DNA from 2 places in the Variovorax sp. TLI9-5A genome. Region 2 is predicted to be linked to the other one. Evidence: riboswitches for the same ligand, from Rfam matches in the RefSeq annotation. Region 2 holds a riboswitch; the other holds the start of a gene.

Region 1 (14,981 bases), 3.5 Mb from region 2:
GGGCTGGAGAGCGTCTCGATGCTGTGGTCCTACCTCGCCTTGCCGGTGGGGTCGATCTTCTGCCTGTTCGGCATCGTCGGTAATTTCCTCGATCCGAAGCGGCTCGAACTGGAGACCGCGCAATGAGCGCCGCGCCGGGCCGCCCCAAGCAAGCGAACGGCCCCCTCGGGGGGCAGCGAGGACACGAAGTGCCGAGCGTGGGGGCTACATCATGAGCACCGTGATGGTCGCGACGATGGTGCTGTGCTTCGCACTGTCGATTTCGGTGGCGGTGTCCATCGGGCTGGCGTCGATCCTGGGCATCCAGGTGACCAACGCCAACATGCTGATCTCCGTGAAGGAGATGTTCAACTCGATCAACAAGTTTCCGCTGGCGGCCATCCCGTTCTTCATCCTGGCCGGCAACCTGATGGAGACGGGCGGCATCTCGCGGCGGCTGGTGGAGTTCGCCAAGAGCATCGTGGGCGGCGTGCAGGGCGGCCTGCCGATGACCTGCGTGCTCACCTGCATGATCTTCGCGGCGGTGTCGGGCTCGTCGGTGGCAACCACCTTCGCGATCGGCGCCATCCTGATCCCGGCGCTCATCAAGCACGGCTACCCCACCTCGTACGCGGCGGCCCTGCAGGCCACCAGCGCGGAGCTGGGCGTGATCATCCCGCCGTCGATCCCGATGATCCTGTACGGCGTGAGCGCCGAAGTGTCCATCGGCGAGCTGTTCATCGCGGGCTTCGGCCCGGGCATCCTGATCAGCCTGGTGCTGATGCTGTTCGTGTGGGTCTACTGCAAGTGGAAGGGCTGGGGCAAGAACGACGGCGAGGGCCGCATGCCCTTCGGCCGGGCCCTGTGGCAGGCCGGCTGGGCGCTGCTGATGCCCGTGATCATCCTCGGCGGCATCTACGGCGGCATCTTCACGCCGACCGAAGCCTCGGCGGTGGCGGTGTTCTACGCGCTGGTGGTGGGCATGCTGGTCTACCGCGAGATCAGGCTGGGCGACCTCTACGCGATCCTGCGCAAGTCGGTGGTGTCGTCGGCGGTGATCATGTTCATCATCGCCAACGCGGGCCTGTTCGCGTTCCTCATCACCCGTGCCGGCGTGCCCGACGCCATCGGCCGCTGGCTGCAGGAGGTGCTGCAGTCGCCGGCGATGTTCCTGCTGGGCGTAAACGCGGCGCTGTTCGTGATCGGCATGTTCATCGAGACCAGCGCGGCGATCATCGTGCTCGCGCCGATCCTGGCGCCGGTGGCTGTGCACTTCGGCATCGACCCGGTGCACTTCGGCCTGATCATGGTGGTGAACCTCGCACTCGGCATGATCACCCCGCCCTTCGGCGTGAACCTGTTCGCTGCCTGTACCGTGGCGCGAATATCGCTGGACCGCATCGTGAAGCACCTCGTGCCTTTCGTGCTGGTGATCCTGGGGTGCCTGATGGTGATCACCTACGTGCCATGGATCTCGCTGGCGCTGCGGGATCTGGTCTACGCCAGATAGTCAGTCGCGGCGCAGGTACACGCTGGGCGGCACGCCCAGCGTGCGCCGGAACATCGCGGTGAAGGCGCTCGGGCTCTCGTAGCCGTGCGCCAGCGCCACTTCCAGGATCGACGCACCGGCCGCCAGTTGCGGCAGGCTCAGCAGCAGCCTCGCCTGCCGGCACCACGCGCCGAAGTTCATGCCCGTCTCGCGCTGGAACAGGCGCGCGAGCGTGCGGCTGTTCATGTGCAGGCGCAGCGCCCAGTCGTCCAGCGTGGCGGGCAGAGCAGGGTCGCGCACGAGTTCCTCGCACAGCGCGGCCAGCCGGGCGTGGCGCGGCATCGGCACATGCAGGGAGAGCGCCGGCGCGGCTTCTATCTCGTCGAGGATCAGCTCCATCACCCGCTCGTCGCGCCCGCCCGGCGCGTAGTCCAGCGGCAACGACACGGCCGTGACGATCAGCTCCCGCAGCAGCGCGCCGACGTGGATCACGCGGCACTCGCCGCCCAGGTCGGCACGCGTGCCGGGCTCGACGAACACGGTGCGCATGCGCACTTCGCCCGCCATCTGTATCCGGTGCTCCATGCCGCCGGGCACCCACACGCCGCGGCCGGTCGGCACCACCCAGCTGCCGGCTGCGGCGCTCACCAGCATCACGCCCGAAATCGCGTGGATGAGCTGCCCGCGCCGGTGCGTGTGCGCAGGGATGAAGGCATCGCCCGCCGGGTCGGTCGCCAGCACCGCGACGGCGCGCGGGGTCGACTCGCCGTGCTCCGGACGGAGGTTGATAGCTGCCTGAGCTTCTTTGTCCATTTCTCGACGACGCTTGAGGATTCGTAGCGAGAACATCTTCTCACGGCTTCCTACGATGCTTTTTCCACTCCTCCTGCAAAACGAAAGAAGCATCCGTCATGAACAAGCGCCGACTCGGGCTGCTCACCGGCACCCATGCCGTCAACGATCTCTACCAAGGCCTCGTGCCTGCCCTGCTGCCCTTCATGGTGCTGGAGCGCGGCTACAGCTACACGGCAGTCAGCGGCCTGATGCTGGCGGCCACCGGCCTGTCGAGCGTGGTGCAGCCGCTGTTCGGCCTGTACGCCGACCGGCACCCGCGCAGCTGGCTGATGCCCTCGGGCTTCCTGGTGGCCGCGTTGGGCGTGGTGCTGGCCGGCCTGAGCCAGAGCTACCTGCCGACCTGGATCGCGATGGCGCTGTGCGGGCTGGGCATCGCGGCCTACCACCCGCCCGCAACGGTGGCGGCGCGCGCGGCCGGCGGCGGCTCGCAGAAGGCGATGAGCGTGTTCTCGGTGGGCGGCACCATCGGCGCCTCGTTCGCGCCGGTGCTGGCGGCCACGGCCGTGGGCGGCGGCAGCCTGTCGCGCAGCTACCTGCTGGGCGTGCCGGCGCTGGCGATGGGCGTGGTGTGGTTCGCCGCGAACGCATGGCGCGGCACGGCCTCGGGCAGCAGCGCTGCGGCAGCCCGCAAGGCCGGCGACCATCTGATGAAGCCGCACAACGAATGGCGCGCCTTCGGGCTGCTGGTGGCGACCATCGTGGGCTGGTCGATCCCGTACGTCACGGTGATGTCGATGCTGTCGCTGCGCATCACGCGTGACCTGCACGGCTCGGCCTTCCAGGGTGCGGCGGCGCTCACCGCATTCACTGCGGCGGGTGCCGCGGGCACGCTGCTCGGCGGCTGGCTGGGTGACCGCATCGGGCGCATGGGCACGATCCGCGCCGGCTACCTGCTCGCGCTGCCCTCGCTCGCGGGCATCGTGCTCGCGCCGGACGCCGACTGGGCGCTGGCCTGCACCGCGCTCTTCGGCCTGTGCATGTTCCTGCCCTTCGCCGCGCAGGTAACGCTGGCGCAGGACTACCTGCCGCGCAACCCGGCCACCGCCAGCGGCATCGCGCTGGGGCTGGCGCTGTCGGTGGGCGGGCTGGTGTCGCCGTTCTTCGGCATGCTGTCGGACGCGCGCGGCCTCGGCGTCACGCTGACAGCGGTGCTCTGCGTGCTGTGCGTGGCGGCGGTGCTGGCGCTGCGGCTGCGCAACCGCACCATGCAGGCGATGCCGGCCGAGACCGAAGGAGCTGCCGCCTGAAAAGGACCTGGCGCATGTTCGCTGCCAGAATCGAGCGCGGGGCCGGAGGGCCGGCGAAACGACAAGGAGGGACACTGCGCCATGAATCGATTCCTGAGCTGCGTACTGGGAAGCGCGCTACTGGCTCCGGCCGCCTTCGCCGCCGGGCCGGCAACGTCGGTAGCGCCGACGACACCGGCTGTGACCACCGTGCCGGCCGATCCCGCAGCAGGCATCCGCGAAGTCGAGGCCGCAGTGCGCGCCTGGGCCGCAGCATGGTCCGCACGCGACGTGACGCGCTACCTCGCCGCCTACGCGAGCGACTTCACGCCGCCGCGCGGCCAGGACCGCAAGGCCTGGGAGGCCGATCGCCGCGCGCGCATCGAAGAGAAGGCCGCCATCAGCGTGGAGATCGACGGCCTCGTCATCAGCCTCAAGGGACAGGCGGCCACCGCCAGCTTCCAGCAGACCTACAGCGCCGACAAGCTGCGCGAGAAGAGTCGCAAGACCCTGGAGCTGCAGCGCGTGGAAGGCCGCTGGCTCATCCGCAAGGAAGGCGCGGGCGGCTGACGCAAGCGCCCCGCTCAATGGCCCTGTAAGCCAAACGGTTCACGAAGGTGTCACCACTTGCAACCATGCTGCAGCCTTCGTTTCCCCAAGGCTGTGGCTGCCATGTTTCCCACCAAGACCGACAAGGCGCGCAACGAACTCCAGGGCGGACAGCGCACGCTCACCCAGCGCGAACGCGCCCTGCTGCTGATGGCCGACGGCCGGCGCTCCCTGACCGACTTCAGTCCCCTCTTCGCCAACCGCGATGAAGCCGAACGAGCGATCCAGACGCTGATCGAGAAGGGCTACCTGCAGAGCCCGAAGGCGGCGGCTGCCGCAGCCGCCCCGGCGGAGCCCCCCGCGCAGCCCGCGCCCTCGCCCATCCCCGCCATCGAGCCGATCCAGGTCGCCACCTCGGCCGACACCTTCGACGGCAAGCGTTCGCTGGCGACCACGCGCATGTTCCTCTTCGACATCTGCGAGCGCATGTTCGTGCGCCGCGACCCGAAGTTCGCGCTGCAGATGCGCGACGCACTGCGCGAAGCGCGCGACCGCGAGGCGATGCTGACCATCGCCGCGCTGATGCTCACCGAGATCGAGAAGACCGCCGGCGCGGAGCGCGCCGAGTCGCTGCGCGAGCGCATCGACCGGCTGCTGCCGCCGGCGGAGGTGATGCACTGACGCATCTGGTCGCAACAGCATCCGGCCTGTGACACCATCGCCGGGTGAATCTCTCCTCGTCTCCCGCCACCACACTGTCCTCACGCCTTCGCAACTGGGCCAGGCGCCTCAAGCGCGACGGCGTCACGCTCTGGTTCGCATGCCGGCATGCCGCCACGCCCTGGTACGCCAAGGCGCTGGGCGTATTCGTCGTGGCCTATGCGCTCAGTCCCATCGACCTCATTCCCGACTTCGTTCCGGTGCTCGGCTACGTCGACGACGTGCTGCTGCTGCCGGGGCTGATCTGGCTCACGATCCGGCTGATTCCGGCGCCGGTGCTCGCCGAATGCCGGCAGCGGGCCGATGCGTGGATGCAAAGCTCGGGTTCCAGGCCGACCAGCCGCTGGGGCGCCGCGCTGGTCGTGGCCGTGTGGGTCGCGGCCGGCCTGGGGGCCTGGTATCTGTGGGCGCGCTGAGCGCAGGCAGGCAAATCCGCCAGCCGGGCCGCTCGATCAACTACACTTGCCGGGGTCAGGAGAGAGCCCCGCATGCCGGGGCCGCCGAAGGCGCAGGGGGTCAGTTTCCCCCGAACGCTCAGGCAAAAGGACTGACGAGGCGCCGGTGAAAACCGGCGTTTCCTTGCTGGAGAGAGGCCGCCGCACGAAAGAGCAGACGGCCCACCGAAGGAGCAAACCCCGATCGTGGGGCGAATCTCTCAGGTAAAGCGGACAGCAGGGGTGGCCCATGGCTTGCGTCATGGATTTCGACTGCCCCTTTGGAGTGCCCCGTGGCCGCTTCCTCCGCATCCGCTACCGAACTTCTCAAGACGCCGCTGTACGACCTCCACCTGGAGCTGGGCGCCCGCATGGTGCCCTTCGCCGGCTACTCGATGCCGGTTCAGTACCCCGCCGGCCTGATGGCCGAACACAAGCACACGCGCGACGCGGCCGGCCTGTTCGACATTTCCCACATGGGCCAGCTTCGCCTGGTCGGGCCCGACGCCGCAGCCGCGTTCGAGACCCTGATGCCGGTCGACGTGATCGACCTGCCCGCCGGCAAGCAGCGCTATGGCCTGCTGCTGGACGACGAGGGCGGCATCCTCGACGACCTGATGTTCTTCAACGAGGGCAACGGCTCGATCTTCGTGATCGTCAACGGCGCCTGCAAAGTGGCCGACATTGCCCACATCCAGCAGAAAATCGGCTCGCGCTGCGAGGTGCGCCCCCTGCCCGACAACGCACTGCTCGCGCTGCAGGGCCCGCAGGCCGCAGCCACGCTGGCGCGGCTTTCGCCCGGCGTCGAGCGCTTCGTGTTCATGACCGGCGGCGCGGTGCAGATCGGCGGCATTGCAGCCTTCGTCACCCGCAGCGGCTACACCGGCGAGGACGGCTTCGAGATCTCGGTGGCCGCCACCGACGCCGAAGCCCTCGCCCGGCTGCTGCTGGCCCAGCCAGAGGTCAAGCCCGTCGGCCTGGGCGCGCGCAACTCGCTGCGGCTCGAAGCGGGCCTGTGCCTCTACGGCAACGACATCGACACCACCACCACGCCCGTCGAGGCCTCGCTCAACTGGGCGATGCAGAAGGTGCGCCGCGCGGGCGGCGCGCGCGAAGGCGGTTTTCCGGGTGCCGCGAAGGTGCTCGCGCAGCTCGCCGCCTCCACCGCCGGCGCGGCCGGCCACACCGACCACGACACCCTGAAGCGCAAGCGCGTAGGCCTCGTCGCGCTGGAACGCATTCCGGTGCGCGACGGCACGGTGCTGCAGTCCTTCGAGGGCCACGACATCGGCGCCGTCACCAGCGGCCTGCTCGGCCCCACGGCCGACCGCTGCGTCGCCATGGGCTACGTGGCCACCGCCTTCGCCGAGCCGGGCACGCGCGTGCAGGCCATCGTGCGCGGCAAGCCAGTGCCGATGGAAGTGTCGACCATGCCCTTCGTGCCCACCCGCTACTACCGCGGCTGACCGGCTAGGCTCTGCACCCCGATTCATTTTTTCCACGAGGAGTTTTTCCACCATGAGCATCAAGTACACCAAGGACCACGAATGGGTGTCGGCCGAAGGCGACGCGGCCACCGTCGGCATCACCGTGCATGCGCAGGACGCGCTGGGCGACGTGGTGTTCGTCGACCTGCCCGAAGTCGGCAAGACCTTCGCGCAGGGCGATGTCGCCGGTGTCGTCGAATCGGTGAAAGCCGCCGCCGACGTGTTCATGCCCGTGTCGGGCGAGATCACCGAAGTGAATGAAGCGCTGCGCGCCGACCCGTCGCTCGCCAACAGCGACCCGCTGGCCGCCGGCTGGTTCTTCAAGGTCAAGCTGAGCGACCCCGCGCAGCTCGACGCGCTGCTGGACGCTGCTTCGTACGACAAGTTCGCCGCCGAATCCTGATCCGCTGATTCCTTTCAGCACTTTTGTCTTTTCCCTCCGAGCCCTCACCGCCATGCCGACGCCCGCCCTTCCTTCTTTGCAAGAACTAGAGAACGCCGAGGAATTCCCCGCTCGCCACATCGGCATCGATGCGGCGGACGAGGCGCGCATGCTGCCGGCGATCGGCTCGGAAACGCGCGCCGAGCTCATCGACGGCATCGTGCCGGCGGCCATCCGCCGCTCGAAGCCGATGCGCCTGCCCGCACCGGTCACCGAGGCCGACGCGCTGGCCGAGCTGAAGGCGATGGCGTCGAAGAACAAGGTGTTGCGCAACTTCATCGGACAGGGCTACTACGGCAACCACACGCCGGGCGTGATCCTGCGCAACATCCTCGAGAACCCCGCCTGGTACACCGCCTACACGCCCTACCAGGCCGAGATCTCGCAGGGCCGCATGGAAGCCCTGCTCAACTTCCAGACGATGGTGTGCGACCTCACGGGCATGGCCATCGCCAACGCATCGATGCTCGACGAAGCCACGGCCGCCGCCGAGGCCATGACGCTGGCCAAGCGCAGCGTGAAGAGCAAGAGCAACGTGTTCCTCGTGTCTGGCGACTGCCACCCGCAGACCATCGAAGTCATCAAGACCCGCGCCGCGCCGCTGGGCATCGAGGTCAAGGTGAGCACCGTGTCGGAAACGCTGCCGCACCTGATGGCGAGCGGCGCCTTCTTCGGCGTGCTCGCGCAGTACCCCGCCACCACCGGCCACGTGCACGACCTGCGCCCGCTCGCGGGCCACGCGCACCAGTGCGACGCCGCCTTCATCGTCGCGGCCGACCTGCTGGCGCTGACGCTGCTGGCGCCTCCCGGCGAATGGGGCGCGGACATCGTCTGCGGCACCACGCAGCGCTTCGGCATGCCGCTGTGCAACGGCGGCCCGCACGCCGCCTACCTGGCCTGCCGCGACGAGTTCAAGCGCTCGCTGCCGGGCCGCCTCGTGGGCGTGAGCGTCGACACGCACGGCCAGCCGGCGTATCGCCTCGCGCTGCAGACACGCGAGCAGCACATCCGCCGCGAGAAGGCCACTTCCAACATCTGTACCGCGCAGGTGCTGCCGGCCGTGGTGGCCAGCATGTACGCCGTGTACCACGGGCCCGACGGCCTCACGCGCATCGCGCAGCGCGTGGCCGCGCTCACCGCCGTGCTGGCCAAGGGCCTCGCGCAGATGGGCCGCGAGCCGGTGAACACCACCGCCTTCGACTCGCTGACCATCCGCACCGGCGAAGACACGCAGTCGATCATCGAGCGCGCGCAGGCCGCCGGCGTCAACCTGCGCCAGCGCCTGCAGCAGCACCTGGGCATCTCGCTGGACGAGACCAGCACGCGCGCCGATGTCGAAACCCTGTGGGGCCTGTTCGCGCCCGCCGGCAAGCAGGCGCCGCGCTTCGACGATCTCTCGGGCAGCACCACGCCGCTGATTCCCGAAGAGCTGCGCCGCAGCAGCGCCTTCCTCACGCACCCGGTGTTCAACACCCACAAGAGCGAGACGGCGATGCTGCGCTACATCCGCAGCCTGTCCGACAAAGACCTGGCGCTCGACCGCAGCATGATCCCGCTGGGCAGCTGCACCATGAAGCTCAACGCGACCAGCGAGATGATCCCCATCACCTGGCCCGAGTTCGCCAACATCCACCCCTTCGCGCCGGCCGACCAGCTACAGGGCTACGCCCAGCTCGACGCCCAGTTGCGCGCCTGGCTGTGCGAGGCCACCGGCTACGCGGGCATCAGCCTGCAGCCCAACGCCGGCTCGCAGGGCGAGTACGCCGGCCTGCTGGCCATCAAGTCCTTCCACGAGGCCAAGGGCCAGGGGCATCGCAACATCTGCCTGATCCCGTCTTCGGCGCACGGCACCAACCCCGCGAGCGCGCAGATGGTCGGCCTGCAGGTGGTGGTGACGGCCTGCGACGCGCAGGGCAACGTCGATATGGACGACCTGAAGCGCGCCTGCGAGAAGCACAGCGCCAACCTGGCCGCGGTGATGATCACCTACCCCAGCACGCACGGCGTGTTCGAGACCCGCGTGAAGGAGCTCTGCGAGCTGGTGCACGAACATGGCGGTCGCGTGTACGTCGACGGCGCCAACATGAATGCGCTGGTCGGCGTGGCCGCGCCGGGCGAGTTCGGCGGCGACGTGAGCCACCTGAACCTGCACAAGACCTTCTGCATTCCGCACGGCGGCGGCGGCCCGGGCGTGGGCCCTGTCTGCGTCGTCGAAGACCTCGTGCCCTACCTGCCGGGCCATGCCACGGCCGGCGTGCCGTCGAACGGCGTGGGCGCGGTGTCGGCCGCGCCGCTGGGCAATGCGGCCGTGCTGCCGATCAGCTGGATGTACTGCCGCATGATGGGCGCCAAGGGCCTGCAGGCCGCGACCGAGACGGCCATCCTCAGCGCCAACTACATCAGCGCGCGCCTGAAGGACCACTACCCCACGCTGTACGCGAGCCCCAACGGGCACGTCGCGCACGAGTGCATTCTCGACCTGCGCCCGCTCAAGGACACCAGCGGCGTCACCGCCGAGGACGTGGCCAAGCGCCTGATCGACTACGGCTTCCACGCGCCCACGCTGAGCTTCCCCGTGCCCGGCACGCTGATGGTGGAGCCCACCGAGAGCGAGCCGCTGGCCGAGCTCGACCGCTTCATCGACGCGATGATCGCCATCCGCGGCGAAATCCGCCGCATCGAGGAAGGCGTCTGGCCGAAGGAAGACAACCCGCTCAAGCACGCGCCGCACACGGCCGCGAGCCTGCTGGGCAGCGAGTGGAGCCACCCCTACTCGCGCGAACTCGGCGCCTTCCCGCTGGCCGCGCTCAAGAGCGCCAAGTACTGGCCGCCGGTCGGCCGCGTCGACAACGTCTACGGCGACCGCAACCTGTTCTGCAGCTGCGTGCCGGTGAGCGAGTACAGCGAGGAAGCCGAAGAGGCCTGAGCAAGCAGAAGCCGCGAAGCCGCGTCCTTCTACGATGACGAAGGCTCGCGGCGGTAGGTCGCCCATTTCACGGTCAGGATGTCCGCCGCGATCTTGGCGGCGTTGACGCCCGCATAGGCCTGCGACGGATCGAACTGGAATGCCTCGCGGTAGCGCCTGATCTGCGCGTAGTCCCGGTCGAAGGTCATCGGGCCCATGAGTTCGTCAGGATCGGTGCCCGCGGGAAGCGCGAGGAATTTCTCCGAATCGGTGGCACTCTGGTAGAGGTCGACGCTCATCTGGTTCATACGGTGGTCCTCCGGAGCTTGGTTTCGGAACCCAAGCCTCGGCGACACCCGGCTCCCGTGCAATCGGTGCGCGCCTACACGGCGCGCCGGAGGAGGCCCACGGCCACCTCGGCGCCGCCGTCAGTCAGGGCTGCTTCTTCTTCGCCACGTCGCCCGTGGCGATCTGCTCGCGGAAGGCGCGCATGCTGGCCTTCAGCTTGCGCTCGTTCTCCAGCCCCATGCGCACCATGATCTTCTGACCCGAGGACATGGCCTCCAGTTGCGGATCGGCGTATTCGTAGCGCACCCACGGGCGCTGCGAGGGAATGTCGCCCTTCACCTCGACCAGCCGCACCTGCACCGGGCCGGCGGGTTCGGGCGCCTGCAGCAGGTGGTCGATCACCGCGACGAGCCTGTCGTTGAAGTAGCGCCCCGGATAGCCCAACTCTTCGTAGGCCTGCTGGAAGAGCGGATAGAGCCGCGCATAGGCCTTGGCCGCCTTCGCCGGATCGACCGACTCGGCGAACAGCACCATGGGGTTGTAGCGCGCCGCATTGTTGGCGGCGATGACCTGCTTGTCGCCCTGCCCCGAAGTGATGAAGCGCTGCTTCGTCTGCTGCACCGGCCACGCGCTCGCTGGCGCCTGCTCGCGCGCGAGGTTGTCCACCGTTGCCACGAAGCGGCGCACGATGCCGTCGAACTGCAGGAAGTCGGCCACGTTCTTGCTGCCGAACAGGTCGACGAGCGCCTTCATCACGCGCGTATCCGTGTCGGTGGCGTTCGTGAGCCCCGCGTCGGGCACCGCGATCCCGTCCATCGGGTTTCGCGGTTCCTGGGATTGAGGTGCAGGCGCAGGTGCCGGCGGGGGCGGCGTTCCGTCGTTCGGCGCCGCGGCCACCGGCGTGGTCTCGGGCGGCTGCTGCTGTTGCTGGTACCAGCGCCAGCCGAAGAACCCGGCCGCGAGCAGCACGAGCACCGCGACGACGATGGTTCCCATGGGCGTTTCGCGGCGGGGTCTGAACTCGGGGGCGTCGCGGGTGTCGCTATCGGACATAGGGGCGGGTTCCTTGTGCTGGAGTGTCAGGAAGGCGAGCGGCTATGGTGCACCAGATCGGGTCATGGCCGGCCCGCCTCGTCGTAACGCCCTGTGACGCGGCGACCGCGCTCAAGTTCAGCCGCTCATGCCGCGCCGGTCTGCGCGCTGAGTGCCTGCAACCACGCCAGCGTGGCCTGCAGCTCGGCCGGACGGATCTCGTGCGCGCCCGGAAAGTCCGTGCCCGACAGCGCCAGCGGCAAGGTGCGCGCCAGATCGCGCGTGGCCTGCGCCGCGCTCGGCGGAATCACGTTGTCGGCGCTGCCATGGCTCACCCACAGCGCCTTGCCCTCGAAGGCCTCGGGCGGCGCGATGTGCGGCACCACCTGAGACAGCAGCCGGCTGTGCCACACCATCGCGGCGCGCACGCTCGCGGGCTTGGTCAGCAGCAGCGACAGCGCCATGATCCCGCCCTGGCTGAACCCGCCGACGATCACGCGCTCCGGCGGCACGCCCAGCTGCTGCGCGGCCGAGGCGAGCATCTCGCTGACGAGAAAGCGGCTTTCGCGCTCCTGCTCCTCGTCGATGCGGCGCTCGCCGTTGGGCAGCACCTGGAACTCGAACCACGCATAGGCGTCGGGCGACAGCACATAGGGAGCGCGCAGGCTCAGCACGTGGAACTGCGGCGGCATCATCCGCGCCAGGCCGAACAGGTCCTGCTCGTTGCTGCCGACGCCGTGCATCAGCACCAGCAGCCAGGGCTCGCGCACATCGGGTTTCGCGCCGTGCGCGAGGAATTTCAGGGGCAGGTGAAGCTGGGTCATGGTTCTGGTTCTCTTTCCTTCTTCTTTCTTTTCTTCAGCGGAACCCTCGCGCCAGCTCGCGCGTGAGCTCGGCTGCCGGGATCTCGCGGCAACCGGTCGCGTTCTGCCCCGACCACAGCGGGGAGAAGTCGCCACTGCCCTGCGCCTCGGCCTTGGCACGCAGCGGCGCGATGGCTGAAGTGGCCAGCGGAAACTCCGGCGCCGCCGCGCCGATGGGGCCTAGATCGCGCATCACGCGGTTCACGATGCCGCGCGCCGGCCGGCCGGTGAAGAGATTGGTAAGCGCCGTGTGCCGCGCGGCCCTGCTCTTGAGCGCCTCGCGATGGATCGCACTGGTGGTTGCCTCGGGCGTCAGCATGTAGGCCGTGCCGATCTGCACACCCGCCGCGCCCAGCGCCATGGCGGCGGCCACGCCGGCCGCATCCGCGATGCCGCCGGCCGCGATCACCGGCACCTTGACGGCATGCACCAGCTGCGGCAACAGCGCGAAGGTGCCGAGTTGCCGCGTCAGGTCGTGGGACAGGAAATGGCCGCGATGCCCGCCGGCTTCGAGCCCTTGCGCGATGACGGCATCCACGCCGCGCGCCTCGAGCCACTGCGCCTCCTCGACCGTGGTGGCCGAAGCCAGCACCTTCGCGCCCCAGCCGTGCACTTGCGCCATCAGCTCCTCGGAGGGCAGCCCGAAATGAAAGCTCACCACCGCAGGCCGGAACTCGGCCACCACCCCAGCCACTTCGGCGCTGAAGGGGTTGCGCCCCGGGCCGGTGGGAATGCTCGCTGCGTCGATGCCGAACTCGGTGTAATACGGTGCCAGCGCGGCACGCCAGGCAGCCTCGCGCTCGGCGCTGGGCACGGGCGGCGTGTGGCAGAAGAAGTTGACGTTGTAAGGCTTGTCGGTGCCCGCGCGGATCGCGGCGATCTCGCTGCGCAGGGCGTCGGTGCCCAGCATAGCTGCCGGCAGGGAGCCCAGGCCGCCGGCGTTGCTGACCGCGATGGCCATTGCGCTGCCTTGTATGCCGGCCATCGGGGCCTGGATGAGCGGGAGATCCGTTCCGAGGAGTTGTTGCAGCGTGGTCATTCGAGGGCGCTCCTTCTGTTTTGTCGAATGCCGGCCATTCTCCGGCCAAGCCGGAGGTCGCCGCGGCGGCAGGGTCATCGCCCCGCTTCAGCTCACTCCTCGCTGGTCCACTCCACCTGCACGCCCAGGCTGCGCAGGTTCTCCACGAAGCGCGGATGCGCGCGGCGGATCGGCGCCGCATTGCGGATCTCGGAGCGGCCCTCGATGCTCGCCGCCACCATGAAGAGCGCTATCGCCACGCGGATGATGTACGGGCTCTCGACCACCGCCGGCGTCAGCGGATTGCCGCCGAAGGTGATGAGCCGGTGCGGGTCGGACGAGAACACGTGCGCGCCGAACTTCGAGAGCTCGCCAGTCCAGCCCAGTGCGCCGTCGTACACCTTGTTCCAGAACATCGCGTTGCCTTCGGCACGCACGCCCAGCGCGATGAAGATCGGCAGCAGGTCCACCGGAAAGTAAGGCCACGGCGCCGCCTCGACCTTGGTGAGCACGTTGCTCGTGAACGGCGTCTGCACCTTCAGCGGGCCGCTGCGGATCGCGCGCGACCAGCCTTCCTTGTGCTCGATCTGCACGCCGAACTTGGCGAAGGTGCGGTCGAGCAGCGGAAAGTTCTCGGGCGCGCTGTTGCGCACGATCACGTCGCCGCCGGTGATGGCGCCCAGGGCGAGGAAGGTGGTGATCTCGTGAAAGTCTTCATCGAAGCGGAACTCGCCGCCCTTGAGCGTGCCGCCGCCGTGCACCGTGAGCCGCGAGGTGCCAATGCCATCGATGCGCACGCCGATCATCGACATGAAGCGGCAGAACTCCTGCACGTGCGGCTCCGAGGCTGCATTGGTCAATGTCGAGGCGCCGTCGGTGGCCGCGGCGCACAGCACGAAGTTCTCGGTGGTCGTGACCGAGGCGTAGTCCAGCCAGTGGTCGGTGGGCATCAGCCTGCCCTTGCTGCGCACCAGCAGCGAGCCCTCGGTGCGCTCCACCTCGCCGCCGAAGCGCTGGAACACCTCCACGTGCGGATCGATCTCGCGCACGCCCAGCGTGCAGCCCTTGACGTTGTCCTCCAGCCGCGCCACGCCGAAGCGCGCCAAGAGCGGCGGCACCAGCATGATCGACGAGCGCATCTCCTCCGGCAGCCGGTGGCGCGATGCGTCGAAGGCCGTCTCGCGGTGGTGCAGCTCCAGCGTGCCCGTTTCGTGGTCCATGCGCACGTCGCTGCCCAGGGTGCGGAAGATGTCCAGGATCTTGCGCACATCGGTGATGTCGGGCACGCCATGCAGGCGCAGCGGCTCCCAGGTAAGAAGCGTGGCGCAGAGCACCGGCAGCACTGCGTTCTTGTTGGCGGAAGGGGTGATGCGGCCACGCAGCGGCGTACCGCCGTGCACGATGAGGTTGGACATGGAGAAGAGAGCGCGCGAGAAGGCGGGAAAGCGACCGGGAGTGGAGGCGGCAGGAAAAGATTCGGAAATAGTCCGAAACGGGAGACAGGACTTTACCGTCGGAAAGCGGCACGAACGGGGCCGAGTTGTAAGAACTCAAGGCAGAAGACGCCAGATTGGCAACTCTTTCGCATTACTTTCGGATTCCATCGGTCGCCCATCGATGCGTTCGCGGACCGACTCGCGACGAACTTGTTACTCCCCCACCCCGCACCGGCTCCCCTAGATTGGCTGCACCCA
Region 2 (14,981 bases):
CAGGCGAGGTGCGCCAATCCATCTGGCTAAGAGGTATGGGCAACTCGAATTTGGGCAGATGCGCATTAGTAGGCAATGCGATCTTGGTTCGGAGCGGCGCGTTCTCGCAGCTGGTCAGCAGGTCGCGCACTAGCTCCACGCGATTGGGCCAAGCCGTGCCGGCGAAGAAGACGTCGTAGCGCATGTCAGCCTCGGCCGGCAGCACATCGCGCCAGTGGAATTCGGTGGAAGCGGCCAAGGGCAGATGCCGACCTTTGGCGCCATAGGCGGCGACGCTGCCGGAGTCGTTGGTGAAGACCAAGTCGAACAGCGCTGCGTTGGCGACGTTGACGACGATCTCGTAGGGATCTTCCGTGACCCAGAGCACCGAGCTACCACACTGGGCGGCGAGGCGGGCGCAGATCAGCGGATCAAGCTCCTCGCCGTCAAAGGCAAAGAACAAGTTACAACGGTTTTCACGCGCCAAGGCGATGGCGTCGCCCGGATCAGCCTTGAAGACCGATTCCACGGACGGTGACTGGCGCAGCGCCTGGGCCAAGCCCAGGCAGATGTAATGGTTGGGATTGCTGCGCTTGGTATCGAGCAAAAGTACGCGATAGCCGCTCACATCTTTCCTCGCGATCTCAGCAGGGAACGGATGCGGCGCAGAGGGCTGGTGATCTTCCAGCTAACGGTCGACCGGATTTGCTGCAGCTCGTGCTGCTGCAGGCGCAGGTCGTGCTGCTGCTGAAGCAGGTCCGCGCGCGCCTGCTGGAGTTCGACCGCCAGCCGGCTGGATTGGTCAAGCGCCTCGGCGTGGGCTCGCCGGGCAGTGTCAAGCTCGCCCTGGATCTGCTGCCTCGACTGGGCGGCGCGCTCTTGCTCGGCGGCATGCTCGCCCATTCGCGTGACGAGCGCGCTACGCAGCTCGGTGATGATGCGTTGGTCTTGGCTGCGTTCGAAAGGATTGATGAACTCCTCCGAGCCGGCGCGTAATCCATTGCTGAAGGCCTTGCTCAGCTCCATCATGCGCCGGGGATACAGCTGCTGATTGGTGGCCGACTTGAGGAAGACGGCCACGAAGTCGTTCCAGCCCTCGCCCTCTTCCGTCGTGCCGGCCATGTCGCCGATGAAGGACTCCAGGAGCATAGGATCGAAGCCGCTGCGTTGGCCCCAAGTGACCAATGCGCGCCCAGAGTCGGGGTAGAAGCGCCAGGCGTCTACCGGGTACCGATGCACGTAACCATTGCTAGGAACGTTAAGGTAGAGCAGCCCGGTGGGCTTGAGGATGCGCAGGATCTCGAGATAGAGCAGCCAGAACATCTCAGAATGCTCGAAGCAGGAACTGCAGACCACTATGTCGACGCTGCCGTCCTCGAACGGTAGGTGATAGGGATCGGTGATGACGATATCAACCCCCTTGGCCGCGACGAAATCCACGCCGCAGTAGTCGAGCTGTGGTGGACATACGTCCTTCAAGCTGCCGTTGACATCCTGGGCACCAATATCAACGACTAGGCCTTGGTCGAGACCAGCGGCGTATACATCGAAGAACAACTTTCCATAACTCAGCGCTGACTTGTGCATTGCAATATCTATTCGGGACGCGCGGGCACGCGCCCGCGCTGGTGTTATCAGAGGCTGTTGCGCTCGATGACCTGCATCGGAAGGCCGGCAAGACCCGCGATGAGCGCGTAGCCCACCCAGCGGCCGATGATTACCTCGCGCTGGACCCAAGCCGCGACCAGCGGCCGCTTACGCCACCCGCCGACGATCATTTGGGGTAGGGAGACGCTGCATTGATCCATCAGAAAGTCTCAGCCTCGCTAAGACAGACGCCGCCCCTGTCCTTGGCGGACAGCTGCGGCGCGAGACCCAAGTCTGGCCAGACGATACCCAGCGCCGGATCGTTCCAGGCGATGCAGCGCTCGTGGGCGGGCGCGTAGAACTCAGTGGTCTTATAAAGAAAGTCTGCCGATTCGCTGGTTACCACGAAGCCATGCGCAAAACCAGGCGGCACCCACAATTGCCTATGGTTGTCCTCGCTAAGCTCCACGCCCACCCATTCCCCGAAGGTCGGCGACGACTTGCGGATGTCCACAGCCACGTCGAACACCGCGCCACGCGCCACGCGCACCAGCTTGCCTTGCGGCTGCTGGATCTGGTAATGCAATCCCCGCAGCACGCCCCTGGTCGAGCGGGAATGGTTGTCCTGAACGAACTCCACATGCCGCCCGACAGCCTCGTCGAAGGCTTTGCCGTTGAAGCTCTCGTAGAAAAAGCCACGTGCGTCGCCGAAGACCTTCGGCTCGATGATCAGCACCTCAGGAATCGCAGTCGGTGTCACTTTCACGAGCGCACCTCCTCAGCCAGCAGGTGATTCAGGTACTTGCCATAGCCGTTCTTCTGCAACGGCGCAGCCAGCTTTGCCAATTGCTCCCGATCGATGAAACCGTTGCGCCACGCGATCTCTTCTGGGCAAGCAATCTTCAAGCCTTGGCGATGTTCCAGGGTTGCAATGAACTGCCCGGCTTCGAGCAAGCTCTCATGCGTCCCGGTATCCAGCCACGCATAGCCGCGCTGCATGATCTGCACATTGAGTTGGCCTAGGTCGAGGTAGGCTTGGTTCACCGCAGTGATCTCCAGCTCGCCACGCGCGCTCGGTTTCACCGACTTGGCAATGTCGACGACCTGGTTGTCGTAGAAGTACAGGCCTGTCACCGCATAGCTGCTCTTGGGCTTCGCCGGTTTTTCCTCGATGCTGCTGGCTTTTCCTGCCGCATCGAATGCGACCACGCCGTAACGCTCCGGGTCATGCACGTGGTAGGCAAAGACGGTCGCGCCGTTCTGCTGCGAATCGGCGCCTGACAGCAGGTGAGCAAGGTCATGGCCGTAGAAGATGTTGTCGCCCAGCACCAGCGCGCTCGACGAATTTCCTACGAATTTGTCCCCGATGATGAACGCCTGCGCGAGCCCGTCCGGACTCGGCTGCACCGCATACTGCAGGTTGATGCCCCACTGGCTGCCGTCGCCAAGCAACTGCTGAAAGCGAGGCGTGTCCTGCGGCGTGCTGATGATCAGGATGTCGCGCATGCCACCCAGCATGAGGGTGCTGAGCGGGTAATAGATCATCGGCTTGTCGTACACGGGCAGGAGCTGCTTGCTCATTGCCAGCGTGGCCGGATGCAGGCGCGTGCCCGAACCACCGGCCAGGATGATGCCCTTGCGTTGCGTCGTCTTGGTCATGCTTTCTCTTCTCGTGGGATTCTTCAAAGGATCTCGCGCAGCATGCGCGCGACGCCTTCCTGCCATGGCGGCAGGCGCAGCCCGAACGTCGTCTGCAGCTTGCTGGTATTAAGGCGCGAGTTGTGCGGGCGCTTCGCAGGCGTCGGGAATGCGCTGGTCGGCACGGGCTCGACGGCGCCGGGCCCAGCCTTGAGTTCGACACCGGCCTGCTGCGCCATTTCGAGCACGAAGCGCGCGTAGCCGTACCACGTCGTCTCGCCACCGGCGATCGCGTGATAGAGGCCGACCTTGGAGGGATCCTGCAGCGTCGCCCTAATGGCGTGCGCCGTCACGTCAGCCAGCAGCTCCGCACCCGTGGGCGCACCGAACTGGTCGTCGATGACAGTCAGCTTCTCGCGCTCCTTCGCCAGCCGGAGCATGGTCTTGGCGAAGTTGCCGCCACGGGCCGCATACACCCAGCTCGTGCGAAAGATCAGGTGCTTCGCGCAGTGCTGCGCCACTAGCTGCTCACCTTCGAGCTTGGTCTGTCCGTACACGCTGAGGGGGCCGGTCGCATCGACTTCCTTCCACGGCGTGGTGCCGCTGCCGTCGAAGACGTAGTCGGTCGAGTAGTGGACCATCAGCGCGCCGATCTTCTGCGCCGCTTCGGCTACGACGCCGGGCGAGGTGGCATTGAGCTTTCGCGCGAACTCGGGCTCGCTCTCGGCCTTGTCGACGGCGGTGTGCGCCGCTGCATTGACGATCACGTCGGGGCGCACCTTGAGCACGGTGTCGGCGAGCTCCTCGGGCCGGCTGAAGTCCGCGTGGAAATCGGTGCTGTCGAAATCGAGCGCGACCAGTTCACCGAGCGGCGCCAGGCTACGCTGCAACTCCCAGCCGACCTGTCCGCCCTTGCCCAGCAGCAGCAGCTTCATTCGGCGGCCTTCGCGTTGCTGTCGTACTGCTTCTCGACCCACTCGCGGTACGCACCGCTTTGCACGTTGCGCACCCACTCGCTGTTCGCGAGATACCACTCGACGGTCTTGCGGATGCCGGTGTCGAAGGTTTCGGCGGGCTTCCAGCCAAGCTCGGCCTCGAGCTTGCGCGCGTCGATGGCGTAGCGGCGGTCGTGGCCGGGGCGGTCGGTGACGTAGGTGATCTGTTCCTTGTACGGCTTGCCGTCGGCGCGGGGGCGCAGTTCGTCGAGCAGGGCGCACACGGTGTTGACGATCTCGATGTTGGGCTTCTCGTTCCAGCCGCCCACGTTGTAGGTCTCGCCGAGCTTGCCGGCCTCGAGCACGCGGCGAAGGGCGCTGCAGTGATCCTTCACGTAGAGCCAGTCGCGCACCTGCATGCCGTCACCGTACACGGGCAGGTTCTTGCCGGCCAGCGCGTTGACGATCATCAGGGGGATGAGCTTCTCGGGGAAGTGGAACGGGCCGTAGTTGTTCGAGCAGTTGGTGGTCAGCACCGGCAGGCCGTAGGTGTGGTGCCAGGCGCGCACAAGGTGGTCGCTGGCGGCCTTGCTGGCCGAGTAGGGGCTGTTGGGCTCGTACTTGTTCTCTTCGGTGAAGGCCGGGTCGGTCTTGGAGAGCGAGCCGTAGACCTCGTCGGTCGAGACGTGCAGGAAGCGGAAGGCCGACTTCTGATCGGCCGGCAGCGCGCTCCAGAAGCCGCGTACCGATTCGAGCAGGCGGAAGGTTCCGAGCACGTTGGTCTGCACGAAATCTTCGGGGCCGTGGATCGAGCGGTCCACGTGCGATTCGGCGGCGAAGTTCACCACGGCGCGCGGCTTGTGCTCAGCCAGGAGGCGGTCGATCAGGGCGCTGTCGCCGATGTCGCCCTGCACGAAGATGTGCTTCGGGTTGCCCTTGAGCGATGCGAGGGTCTCGAGGTTGCCGGCGTAGGTCAGCTTGTCGAGATTGACGACGGGCTCGTCGCTGTTCGCGATCCAGTCGAGTACGAAATTGGCGCCAATGAAGCCAGCGCCGCCGGTAACCAAGATCATGGGATCCCCTGAATGTTAGAAAGTCATCGCCTTCCGGCAATGAACCTTAACCAGTGATTATCCCATTGGGCCAACGAGCAAAGACACAGGACGTTACCGCTAACCCGCCAGCGTGTTTACAATGAGTCTCGATACTGCAGGAGAGCGGGCCACTCTCGGTGGCCCTACCGAAGGCGCAAACTCCCATAAACGCTCAGGTCGGCCCGACGAAGTCTTGGTATTTCGGCAAGGGGTCAGTACTGCATCAGATCAGAACGCCGTCTGGAGAGTCGTCACCAAGCGTGGCGCGCCGAAGGAGCAAATTCGTTGCAAAGGCGCAACGAATGAATCTCTCAGGTACCGAGGACAGGGGGAGCGGCAACTTGGACAGCGGTCGTCCGGCTGCCTACTATTAATCCAATAGTATTCACCCTCGCCCGCCGTTCAAGCGCTGCAACCTCAAAGGTACTTGAAATGCGCGTGATCGTTCTCGGCGCCGGCCTGCTCGGCGTGACTTCGGCTTACTACCTCCAGCAACTCGGCCACGAAGTGACCGTGATCGACCGGCAGGCCACCCCGGCCGCCGAAACCAGCTTCGCCAACGGCGGGCAGATCTCCGTCAGCCACGCAGAACCCTGGGCCAACCCCAGCGCGCCGCTTAAGGTGCTGCAATGGCTGGGCAAGGAAGACGCCCCGCTGCTCTTCCGCATGCGCGCCGACATGCGCCAGTGGCTCTGGGGCCTGCAGTTCCTGCGCGAATGCACGCCGGCGCGTACGCGTCATAACATCGAACAGATCGTTCGTCTGGGCACATACAGCCGCTCGATGTTGCAACAGTTGCGCCGCGACACCGGCCTCAGCTACGACCAGCGCACCCAGGGCATCCTGCACTTCTATACGACGCAAAAAGAGTTCGACGGCGCCCTCGCCCCCGCCGAGCAGATGCGCGCCCTAGGCTGCGAGCGCCAGGTCATCTCGGCCGACGAGGCCGTGAAGATCGAGCCCGCCCTCGCCCACATCCGCCCGAAGCTGGCCGGTGCCACCTACACGGCCGAGGACGAATCCGGCGACGCCAACCGATTCGCGCGCGAACTCGTGGGCTTGGCCGCCGCCGCGGGCGTGAAGTTCCTGATGAGCCATACCGTGACTGCGCTGCGCGAGGCCGGCGGCAGCATCGACCACGTCGAGGCCACCGACAGCGAAGGCCGCTTCCAGCGCATCCGCGGCGACGCCTTCGTGCTGGCCATGGGTTCGCTGAGCCCGCTGTACGCCGCGCCGCTAGGTATCCGCCTGCCGATCTACCCGGCCAAGGGCTACTCGGTGACGCTGCCCGTCAAGGACGCCTCGAAGGCGCACCAGGTCTCGCTGACCGACGACGAGTTCAAGCTCGTGTTCTCGCGCTACACCTCGGCCTCGGGCGACCGCCTGCGCATCGCCGGCACGGCCGAACTCAACGGCTACGACCGTGACCTGAACCGCGTGCGCTGCGAGGCCATCGTGCGCCGCGTCGAGGAGCTCTTCCCGGGCGCCGGCGACACCACGCAAGCCCAGTTCTGGACCGGCCTGCGCCCCGCCACGCCGAGCAACGTGCCGCTGATCGGCAAGACCAAGCTGCCGAATCTGTTCCTCAACACCGGCCACGGCACCCTGGGCTGGACGCACGCCTGCGGCTCGGGCAAGTCGATCGCGCGGATCGTGAGCGGGCTGGCGCCGGAGGTGGATTTCGCGTTCACGGGGATGCCGGCGCCCAAGCCCAGCATCCCGCAGCCTGCACTGGGCTGACGAACCGGCAAACCCCGATCATGCCTTGAACGTGATCCAGGGCCTGAGCCGCACCGCGCAGCGGATCAGCCCCGCACGTTCCTGTGCGTCAATCACCGCGCCGATCGGCTTGTAGGCCTGCGGCGCCTCCTCGATCCGGCGCTCCTCGCGCAAGGTCACGCATTGCCAGCTGGCCTTGTTGTCGGCGGGCGCGGGCCGCATCGCGCGAACCTCCTGCCGGCGCATCCGCCGGCCTGCGCCGTGGCTGCACGACCAGAGCCAGTCTTCATGCCCCAGCCCGGACGCCAGATACGAGTAGTCGCCCATCGAGCCGGGAATCAACGCCAGATCGCCCGCGTTCGCCGGTGTCGCTCCCTTGCGGTGGATGTTCATGCCATGCTCGCGCAGCACCACGTTGTGCGGCACGTCCACCACCAGCCTCGACGACGTGGCGCCGAGCAGTTCCGCGAAGTCCTTGCGCACCAGTTCGGCCAGCACGACCCGGTTGACCCACGCATAGCGGGCCGCGACGCCCATGGCCTCCAGATATTCGTCGGCCAGCGGTCCCGCCAAGCCATACAGGCCGCTCTTCGGATGACGCAGGCCCTTGGGCCATTCGTTGCGGGCACGGTCCATCCAGCGGCCGCCCACATGGAACCCGATGTCGCGCGAGCCGCTGTGGATCATCACGACTACGTCGCCCGCCTTGAGGCCCGCGCGATAGGCCTCATGCCGGTCCAGGACATGGTCGACCACCTGCAGCTCCACGAAATGATTGCCGCTGCCCGGCGTGCCGAGACAGGGATCACGGAAAACCTCGTGGCGGACCCCGGTGTAGGCCTCGGGCGCGTGCCGAGCGCTGCCGCCGAAGGTAGCAAGGCCGATGCAGGCATCGAGCTCGTCCTGCATCCGTTCGCGGTCGCACGAAGACCACAGCCCTCCGTCCCGCACTGCCTCGAGAAAGGCCGACGGCCCCACGTCGAACAGCGCCTTGAACGCCGCCGTGTGCACCGGCACATCGCGCCCGTTGTCGAGCAGGCTGCGCGTGAGCCGCGCGACCAGCCGCGTCTTGTGCGGCGCCATCTGGTCGAGCGTGAGCCCGGTGGTCAGCAGCCGCATGCCGCAGTTGATGTCGGTGCCCACGGCTGCGGGAATGACGAAGTCCGCATCGGTCGCGACAACGCTGCCGACCGGAGCAACGGAGCCCGGATGAAAGTCGGGCGTCGCACAGGCCTTGCACACGCCCTTCTCGCCATCGGGCGAACGCACGCTGGCGAATGCCAGCAATTGATTCACCGCTTTTTCTTCCAGCGGAAGGCTGGGCGGCAGGAGTACCGTCGCCTCGGAGGCTTCGTGGTGCAGGTGATAGACGCCGTCGCGGTAGTCGACGGCAATGCCAGCGCGCGAGAAGGCACGCTGGAGTCTCGAGAAACGAGGATCGCTCATGGCTGCTGTTCCATTTCGGAAACCAGGTCGGTTTCCTGCCTCGTCGCACTTTGCGTGGCGAGGCGAAAAAGATCGACCGCGCTCGCAAACGATGCAATGCGCGGTTGGCTCTTTCTTGCAGCAGCAGAGATTCAAGAAAGCGGGCGGATTCTAGCGACGCATCCTTCCGCCGGAAACTCGCCCGTCGCTTTTTCGCGTCGGGCGCCGAGTCAGTCGGGTGCGGTAAACACCGTCAAAACCCCGGTATAGCCGTACAGGTGATGGCGAGCGATCTCCCCCGCGGCGAAAAAACCCACCAGCGGCACATCGCCCAACGCATGCCGCACGATCTGCAGCTCAGCCCCAGGCGCGCCGAAATGCGGACCGCCGCGACCGGAGCAGCTCACGTACACGGCCCCCGCGATGCGCCGAGCCGGGTGCGGCGCCGCCTCGGCCTCGCCGGCAGCCACCGCGCGCGCGGTGGCCAGCGTCTGCTCCTCGGGCTCCAGCTCCTCGCGAATTTCCGCGCAGATGCGCATCAGGTCGGCGCGCGCGGCCTGGGCGTTGCGGCGGCAGAAGGTCAGGCGCATGCCGGCTTCCGCTGTGTCGGCGATGGCGATGCCGCGGCGCGTGGGGTCGAGCCCGATGATGTGGCGCACGAGCACGTCGGCGCCCAGGTCGCCGGTGCGGCGGATGCCGTCGCTGCCGGCGTCGGCCAGGCCGACCAGCGTGTTGCGCACCGCGTCGATGGCTTCCTGCGGGCGTTCGAGCGACACCTGCAGGTCGGCCAGCAGAACGTCGAGCGCCGGCTCGCCGTCGAGCTTCAGCAGCAGGTTGCCGTCGGCCTCGGTGATCTCGCGTTCGCGGACCGCGCCCGAGCGCAGCGGCTGGCAGCCCTGGGTGACGCGCGACACCAGCCGCACGCCCTCGCCGAACACCACGCCCGAGAGCCCGCCCGAGAACACGCCGCCTGCGGCGCCGTGCCCGCGGATGTTGCCGTTGCCGCCGATGGCGAACTGCAGCGCGCCGCCGCGCCCGGAAGACAGGCCGCCGAACAGGTAGCCGGTGTCGGTGCGCCCGGCCATCTCGCCGATCAGCTCGGCGAGGTCGGGCGTGGCCGGGTCTGCGTGCACCAGCGCCGTGTGCGCCTCGAAACCGCTCATTTCCGAATTGCCCAGCGGCGCGACGCCGGAGAACACGCGGTACTGGTCGCTCGGCAGGGCGCAGAGCATCAGCGTCATGCCGGGCTCGTCGAAGTACTCGGCGTTGTTGGCCGAGACGCCGATGCCGACCGTGCCCGACCAATCGGTCACTTCGGGCAACTCGGCGCTCAGGTGGTCGAGGATGTCCTGCGCGTCGCTCGCGTAGTGATCGGTGATGTAGAGCAGCCCCAGCGTCGGCGCGGAGGCGTAGTCGGGCAGCGCCATCTGCGCCCGCAGCTGGGCGAGCACGAGGCCCGCCGCCATTCGCCATTGCGGATGGGTGGCATGTCCGGAGGGAAACAACTTCATGATGCGTGCCAACCCGTTCTGTTCAACAAATGGATGTGTGTCGTAAGACGTCAGCGCCGGCCGGAGGTTCGCTTCCGGGCGGCGGTGGACGTCTTTTTCTTCGCGGCCGGGGCCGTCGTCTTCTTTGCAGTTGCGGCTGTCTTGCGAGACGCCGCCGGCTTGCCGATGACCGAGCCGACCGCGTCTGCCAGCGGCTGGGCCATGGCCGGCACCTTCAGCTGGGCCGCGTCCTGCAGCGCCGTGCTGGCAATCTGCTGGAACTGTTCGGTGAGCGAGCCCCACCACTGCATCGGGTCGACCACGCCCGCGCCATCGGCCGCCGCGGCTTTCGCTTTGGAGGCGGCCGGCTTGCGGCTTGGTTTCTTCGGCGCCGGAGCTTCTTCAACTTCCTCCTCGAGCGCCTCTTCGTCCTCGATTTCCTCGGGTTCGGGCTCCGGCGCGGCCTGGACAGGCGCGGGAGCCGCCGCCGCGGTCGCCTGCCGGGTGAACGCGCTGGCGATGTCTTCCATGCGCACGTTCATGCCGCGCAGCGTCGACAGCGTCATCTTCTGCACTTCCAGCGCCTGGATGGTGGCCTTGAGGGCATGGCCGTTCTGTTCGAGCCAGTACTGCACCGTCTTGAGTTCCTGGATGCGCTTGTCGACCTCCTCCACGCTCAGCGTGGGCGCCACCCAGCTCGCGAGACTCGGGATGCCCGGCACCGAACCGGCGCCCGACGCCGCGCCGCCGGCGAGGTTCTTCAGGAAGTCGAATCCGGGAACGAACTGGCTGAAGTCGAAGGGCTTGCTGGCGTTGCTCATGCGGGAGGTCTCCTGGGTGCTGGGTATGGGTTTTCTTGTGTTGCCAGCTTACTCCAAGCCTCCGGGCTTTTAGCGTCCGTCAGAGCTCGCTTCTAACCTTGCCGAAGACTTTCCAGAAGGCCGCGTCCTGCGAGGTCGCGAAGTTGATCCGCATCATGGTGCTCGGCGGCCGGCGCGCGTGGAAGAGCGAGCCCGGCGCCAGCAGGTAGCCCTGGTCGAGCATGCGCTGGGTGAGCGCGTCGGTGTCCACGCCGGTGTCGACCCAGCCGAACAGCCCCGCCGGTTCCGAGGCGAAGGTACAGCCGTGCGCCATGGCCAGCTTCACTGCCCGGCCCCGGGCGCCGTCGAGCCGGATGCGCACGCGCTCCGAGTGCCGGCGCAGCTGCCCCTGGTCGATGCACCACGACAAGGCCCGCTCGAACAGCGTGGGCGAGGTGAGCGTGGCCAGCAGCTTGGTTTCGAGCAGCCGCTCCTTCAGGTCGGGCGGCGCGGCCAGGAAGCCGATGCGCCAGTTGGGCGCCAGGATCTTCGCGAAGCCGCTGACGTAGATGGTGCGCTGCAGCCCGTCGAGCGCGCTCAGCCGGGTGGCGTGCTCGGGCGCGAGGTGGCTGTAGGTGTCGTCCTCGACGATGTGGAAGCCGTGCTCGTTGGCCAGCTTGAGCACGCGGTGCGCGCTGCCCGGCGTGAGGCTGTAGCCGGTGGGGTTGTGCAGCACGCTCACGCTGACGAAGAGCTTGGGGCTGTGCAGCTTGCAGTACTGCGCCATCACTTCCAGGTCGGGCCCGTCGGCGCGGCGCGGCACCGGCAGGATGCGCATGCCCAGCGCCTCCAGCCGCGCGAATTCCAGCGCCCAGCCCGGCTCCTCGACCATCACCGGATCGCCCGCGCGCAGCAGGGTGCGGCTCACGATATCCAGCGCGTGGGTGGCGCCGACGGTGGTCACGATCTGCTCCGGCGAGGCCGGCACGTTGATGCCCACCAGCTTCTGCGAGAGGCTGCGCCGCAGGCTCATGTCGCCGGCGGGCTCGCCGTACTGCAGCGACAGCTCCTGCAGCGCGGCTGTATTGGTCATGCGCCGCACGGCCGTGGGCATGAAGGTGGAGGCCATCCAGTCGGGCGGGAACACGCCCATGCCCGGCTGCGGCTTGTCGCTCGGGCGGTGGAACATGCTGCGGATCAGCGAGCTGGCATCGGCCGGCACGCGCGAGGCCATCATCTGCACCGCGATCGCCGCGGGCACGCCCATCGCGCCGTTGGCGTCCGCGCCGTTCGTCGAACGGCCGTCCTGTGCCGGGGCGGAGTCGCGCACATAGAAGCCGCGCTGGCGCCGGGCCTCGACCAGCCCCTGTGCCAGCAGCTGGTCATAGGCCGCGACCACGGTGTACGGGCTCACGCCCTGCTGCCGCGCGCATTCGCGCACCGAGGGCAGCCGCGCGCCGGGCGGCAGCAGCCGGGTGCGAATGCGCTCGGCCAGGCGGTCGGCGAGCTGCCCCGTCAGCGACTGTGTGGAGGTGCGTGTGAGCATGCGTCGTCCGGGCTGTGCCGGATTCCCTGGCTTCTGTGTCGAAGGGGTGACCAATACAGATTGCCTGATTGTTCGATCATCTGTACTGGAACTGTAATGGTCGCAAGTTTAGAGTGTGTGTCATGAACTGGCAAGAATTCACCGCGCTGCTGGTGCTGGCCACGGCGATGAGCTTCTCGCCCGGCCCCAACACCACGCTTTCCACCGCCCTGGCGGCCAACGGCGGCCTGCCGCGCGCCATGCGCTTCGTGGTCGCGGTGCCCGTGGGCTGGACCCTGCTGCTGGCGCTGTGCGCCGCGGGCATCGGCGCGCTGGTGGTGGCAATGCCCTCGCTGAGGCTGGCCATCAAGGCGCTGGGCATCGGCTACCTGCTGTGGCTGGCATGGAAGCTCAGCGGCAGCGCCACGCTCGGCAAGGCCGACGGCAAGAGCCTCTCGGTGGGCTTCGGCCAGGGCGTGATGCTGCAGTTCGTGAACATCAAGGCCTGGCTGCTGGCGCTCACGCTGGTGGCCGGCTGGATCGCCGGGCAGCCCGACGCGCTGCACCGCTTCGCCATCGTGGCGCCCGTGATGCTGGCCTACGCCTTCGCCAGCAACTTCGCCTATGCGCTGGTCGGTGCGTTGCTGCGCGAATGGCTGGCCAAGGGCTCGCGGCTGCTGTGGTTCAACCGCGCAATGGGACTCGTGCTCGTGCTCACCGCCTGGTGGATGGTGGGCGTATGAGGAGCATCAAGGACGAAACGCTCGGCATGTGGCTGGGCGTGCTGGGCGTGGCGATGTTCGCCATCACGCTGCCGATGACGCGCCTGGCCACCGGATCGCAGGATGCGCCGCAGTTGTCGCCGTGGTTCGTCACCGTCGGGCGCGCGGCGCTGGCGGGCGTGCTGTCGGCCGTCTTCCTGCTGGTGACGCGCTCGCCGCGCCCGGCCGCGCACCAATGGAAGCCGCTGGGCATGGCGGTGCTGGGCAACGCCATCGGTTTCCCGCTGCTGCTGGCCTTCGCGCTGCGCGTGGTCACGGCCAGCCATGCGGCGGTGGTGACGGCCCTGCTGCCGCTGGTCACGGCCGCCGTCGCGGCCTGGGTGCTGCACCAGCGCGCGCGGCTGGGCTTCTGGCTCTGCGCCATCGCGGGCAGCCTGCTGGTGGTGGTGTTCTCGGTGCTGCGCGCCAGCCAGAGCGGACACGGCTTCGGCTTCGAATGGGCCGACCTGCTGCTTGTGGGCGCGGTCGTCGCCGCCTCGCTGGGCTACATCTACGGCGCGCAGGTCACGCCCTCGCTGGGCGCCGAGCGCGTGATCTGCTGGGTGTGCGTGATGGCGCTGCCCGTCACCCTGCCGGCCACGCTGATGCTGTGGCCCACGCAGCCGATCGCCACCGCCTCCTGGCTGGGCTTCGTCTACGTCGGCATGTTCTCGATGTGGATCGGCTTCTTCGCCTGGTATCGCGGCCTGGCCCTGGGCGGCGCTCTGCGGGTGAGCCAGACGCAGCTGCTGCAGCCCTTCCTGTCGATCCTCGCGTCGATCCCGATCCTGGGCGAGCCGCTGGACGTGGTCACGCTGGCCTTCGCGGCCGCAGTGGTGGCCACGGTGCTCATCGGCAAGCGGCTGTCGCAACCGGCGGCCGCGCCCGCAGCCGCCCCGCTGCCCGCCGGCGCCGTCGGTCGCGCAAGGAGCTGACGATGTTCAGCCACGTCACCGTCGGCTGCACGGACCTGCCGCGCGCCGCCGCCTTCTACGACGCGCTGCTCGCCCCGCTCGGGCTGAAGCGCCGCCCCGTCACGCCCGACGGCGGCCCCGAAGCGGCCTGCTGGGTCGTGCCCGGCCAGGCGCTGCCGCGCTTCTATGTGTACATCCCGCTGGACGGCGAACCCGCCAGCGTCGGCAACGGCAGCATGGTCGCGTTCCGCGCGGCCTCGGCCGAAGCCGTGAATGCCGCCCACGAGGCGGCCCTGCGCCACGGCGGCCGCGACGAAGGCGCGCCGGGCCCCCGCCCACGCTATGGCCATGGCTATTACGGCGCCTACCTGCGCGACCCGGACGGCAACAAAATCCATGTCGTATACCGTGGCGACATGCAGCCGGACTGAGCCACCGCCCCCCGCTTTACCCTTCAACCGAATCTCACCTCACCGCCTGAAAGAAGAAAGCCATGAACTGGAAACTCGCCGCCCGCGCCGCCAAGATGAATCCCTCGGTGCTGCGTGAAATCCTCAAGGTCACCGAGCGCCCCGGCATCATCAGCCTGGCCGGCGGCCTGCCCTCGCCCAAGACCTTCCCGATCCAGGCCTTCGGCGACGCCTGCGCCGAGGTGCTGCACAACGACGGCCAGGCCGCACTGCAGTACGCGGCCAGCGAAGGCTATGCGCCGCTGCGCCAGGCGGTGGCCGACATGCTGCCGTGGGACGTCGATGCCTCGCAGGTGCTAATCACCACCGGCTCGCAGCAGGGCCTGGACCTCGTGGCCAAGGTGCTGATCGATCCGGGCAGCAAGGTGCTGGTGGAGACGCCCACCTACCTCGGCGCGCTGCAGGCCTTCGGCCCGATGGAGCCGCACCCGGTGGGCGTGGCCAGCGACGACGAGGGCGTGATCGTCGACGATCTCGTGCAGAAGGCGAAAGACGCGCGCTTCATCTACCTGCTGCCCAACTTCCAGAACCCCACCGGCCGCACCATGACGGAAGAGCGCCGCGCCGCCGTGTCGGCCGCCGCTGCCGCCGCCGGCCTGCCCATCGTGGAAGACAACCCCTACGGCGAACTCTGGTTCGACGAA

The links. A riboswitch is a leader RNA that binds a small molecule or an ion and turns the genes downstream of it on or off. The one in region 2 is predicted to bind glycine.
Region 1: it holds a riboswitch for glycine, as region 2 does, so the genes downstream of both, gcvT (glycine cleavage system aminomethyltransferase GcvT) here and AC1VNX_RS30530 (D-amino acid dehydrogenase) in region 2, are expected to answer to the same signal.

The regions. Positions count from the first base shown of each region.
Region 1 covers NZ_CP200310.1:2,916,049-2,931,029, reverse strand. Annotated here, with positions in the region: gene AC1VNX_RS13930 (TRAP transporter small permease) at 1-126, shown strand, start outside; gene AC1VNX_RS13925 (TRAP transporter large permease) at 212-1,489, shown strand; gene AC1VNX_RS13920 (AraC family transcriptional regulator) at 1,490-2,281, opposite strand; gene AC1VNX_RS13915 (MFS transporter) at 2,380-3,570, shown strand; gene AC1VNX_RS13910 (L,D-transpeptidase Cds6 family protein) at 3,652-4,119, shown strand; gene AC1VNX_RS13905 (hypothetical protein) at 4,222-4,779, shown strand; gene AC1VNX_RS13900 (YkvA family protein) at 4,824-5,234, shown strand; glycine riboswitch at 5,281-5,378, shown strand; glycine riboswitch at 5,391-5,500, shown strand; gene gcvT (glycine cleavage system aminomethyltransferase GcvT) at 5,546-6,718, shown strand; gene gcvH (glycine cleavage system protein GcvH) at 6,771-7,142, shown strand; gene gcvP (aminomethyl-transferring glycine dehydrogenase) at 7,195-10,107, shown strand; gene AC1VNX_RS13880 (hypothetical protein) at 10,137-10,394, opposite strand; gene AC1VNX_RS13875 (DUF3014 domain-containing protein) at 10,519-11,427, opposite strand; gene AC1VNX_RS13870 (alpha/beta hydrolase) at 11,553-12,230, opposite strand; gene AC1VNX_RS13865 (NAD(P)H-dependent flavin oxidoreductase) at 12,265-13,308, opposite strand; gene AC1VNX_RS13860 (UDP-N-acetylglucosamine 1-carboxyvinyltransferase) at 13,401-14,702, opposite strand.
Region 2 covers NZ_CP200310.1:6,413,822-6,428,802, forward strand. Annotated here, with positions in the region: gene AC1VNX_RS30495 (glycosyltransferase family protein) at 1-607, opposite strand, end outside; gene AC1VNX_RS30500 (class I SAM-dependent methyltransferase) at 604-1,566, opposite strand; gene AC1VNX_RS30505 (hypothetical protein) at 1,614-1,757, opposite strand; gene rfbC (dTDP-4-dehydrorhamnose 3,5-epimerase) at 1,787-2,332, opposite strand; gene rfbA (glucose-1-phosphate thymidylyltransferase RfbA) at 2,329-3,225, opposite strand; gene rfbD (dTDP-4-dehydrorhamnose reductase) at 3,249-4,139, opposite strand; gene rfbB (dTDP-glucose 4,6-dehydratase) at 4,136-5,212, opposite strand; glycine riboswitch at 5,341-5,430, shown strand; glycine riboswitch at 5,464-5,571, shown strand; gene AC1VNX_RS30530 (D-amino acid dehydrogenase) at 5,666-6,973, shown strand; gene AC1VNX_RS30535 (RtcB family protein) at 6,992-8,398, opposite strand; gene AC1VNX_RS30540 (FIST signal transduction protein) at 8,608-9,888, opposite strand; gene AC1VNX_RS30545 (PhaM family polyhydroxyalkanoate granule multifunctional regulatory protein) at 9,939-10,688, opposite strand; gene AC1VNX_RS30550 (aminotransferase-like domain-containing protein) at 10,768-12,213, opposite strand; gene AC1VNX_RS30555 (LysE family translocator) at 12,336-12,935, shown strand; gene AC1VNX_RS30560 (DMT family transporter) at 12,932-13,888, shown strand; gene AC1VNX_RS30565 (VOC family protein) at 13,891-14,298, shown strand; gene AC1VNX_RS30570 (aminotransferase-like domain-containing protein) at 14,361-14,981, shown strand, end outside.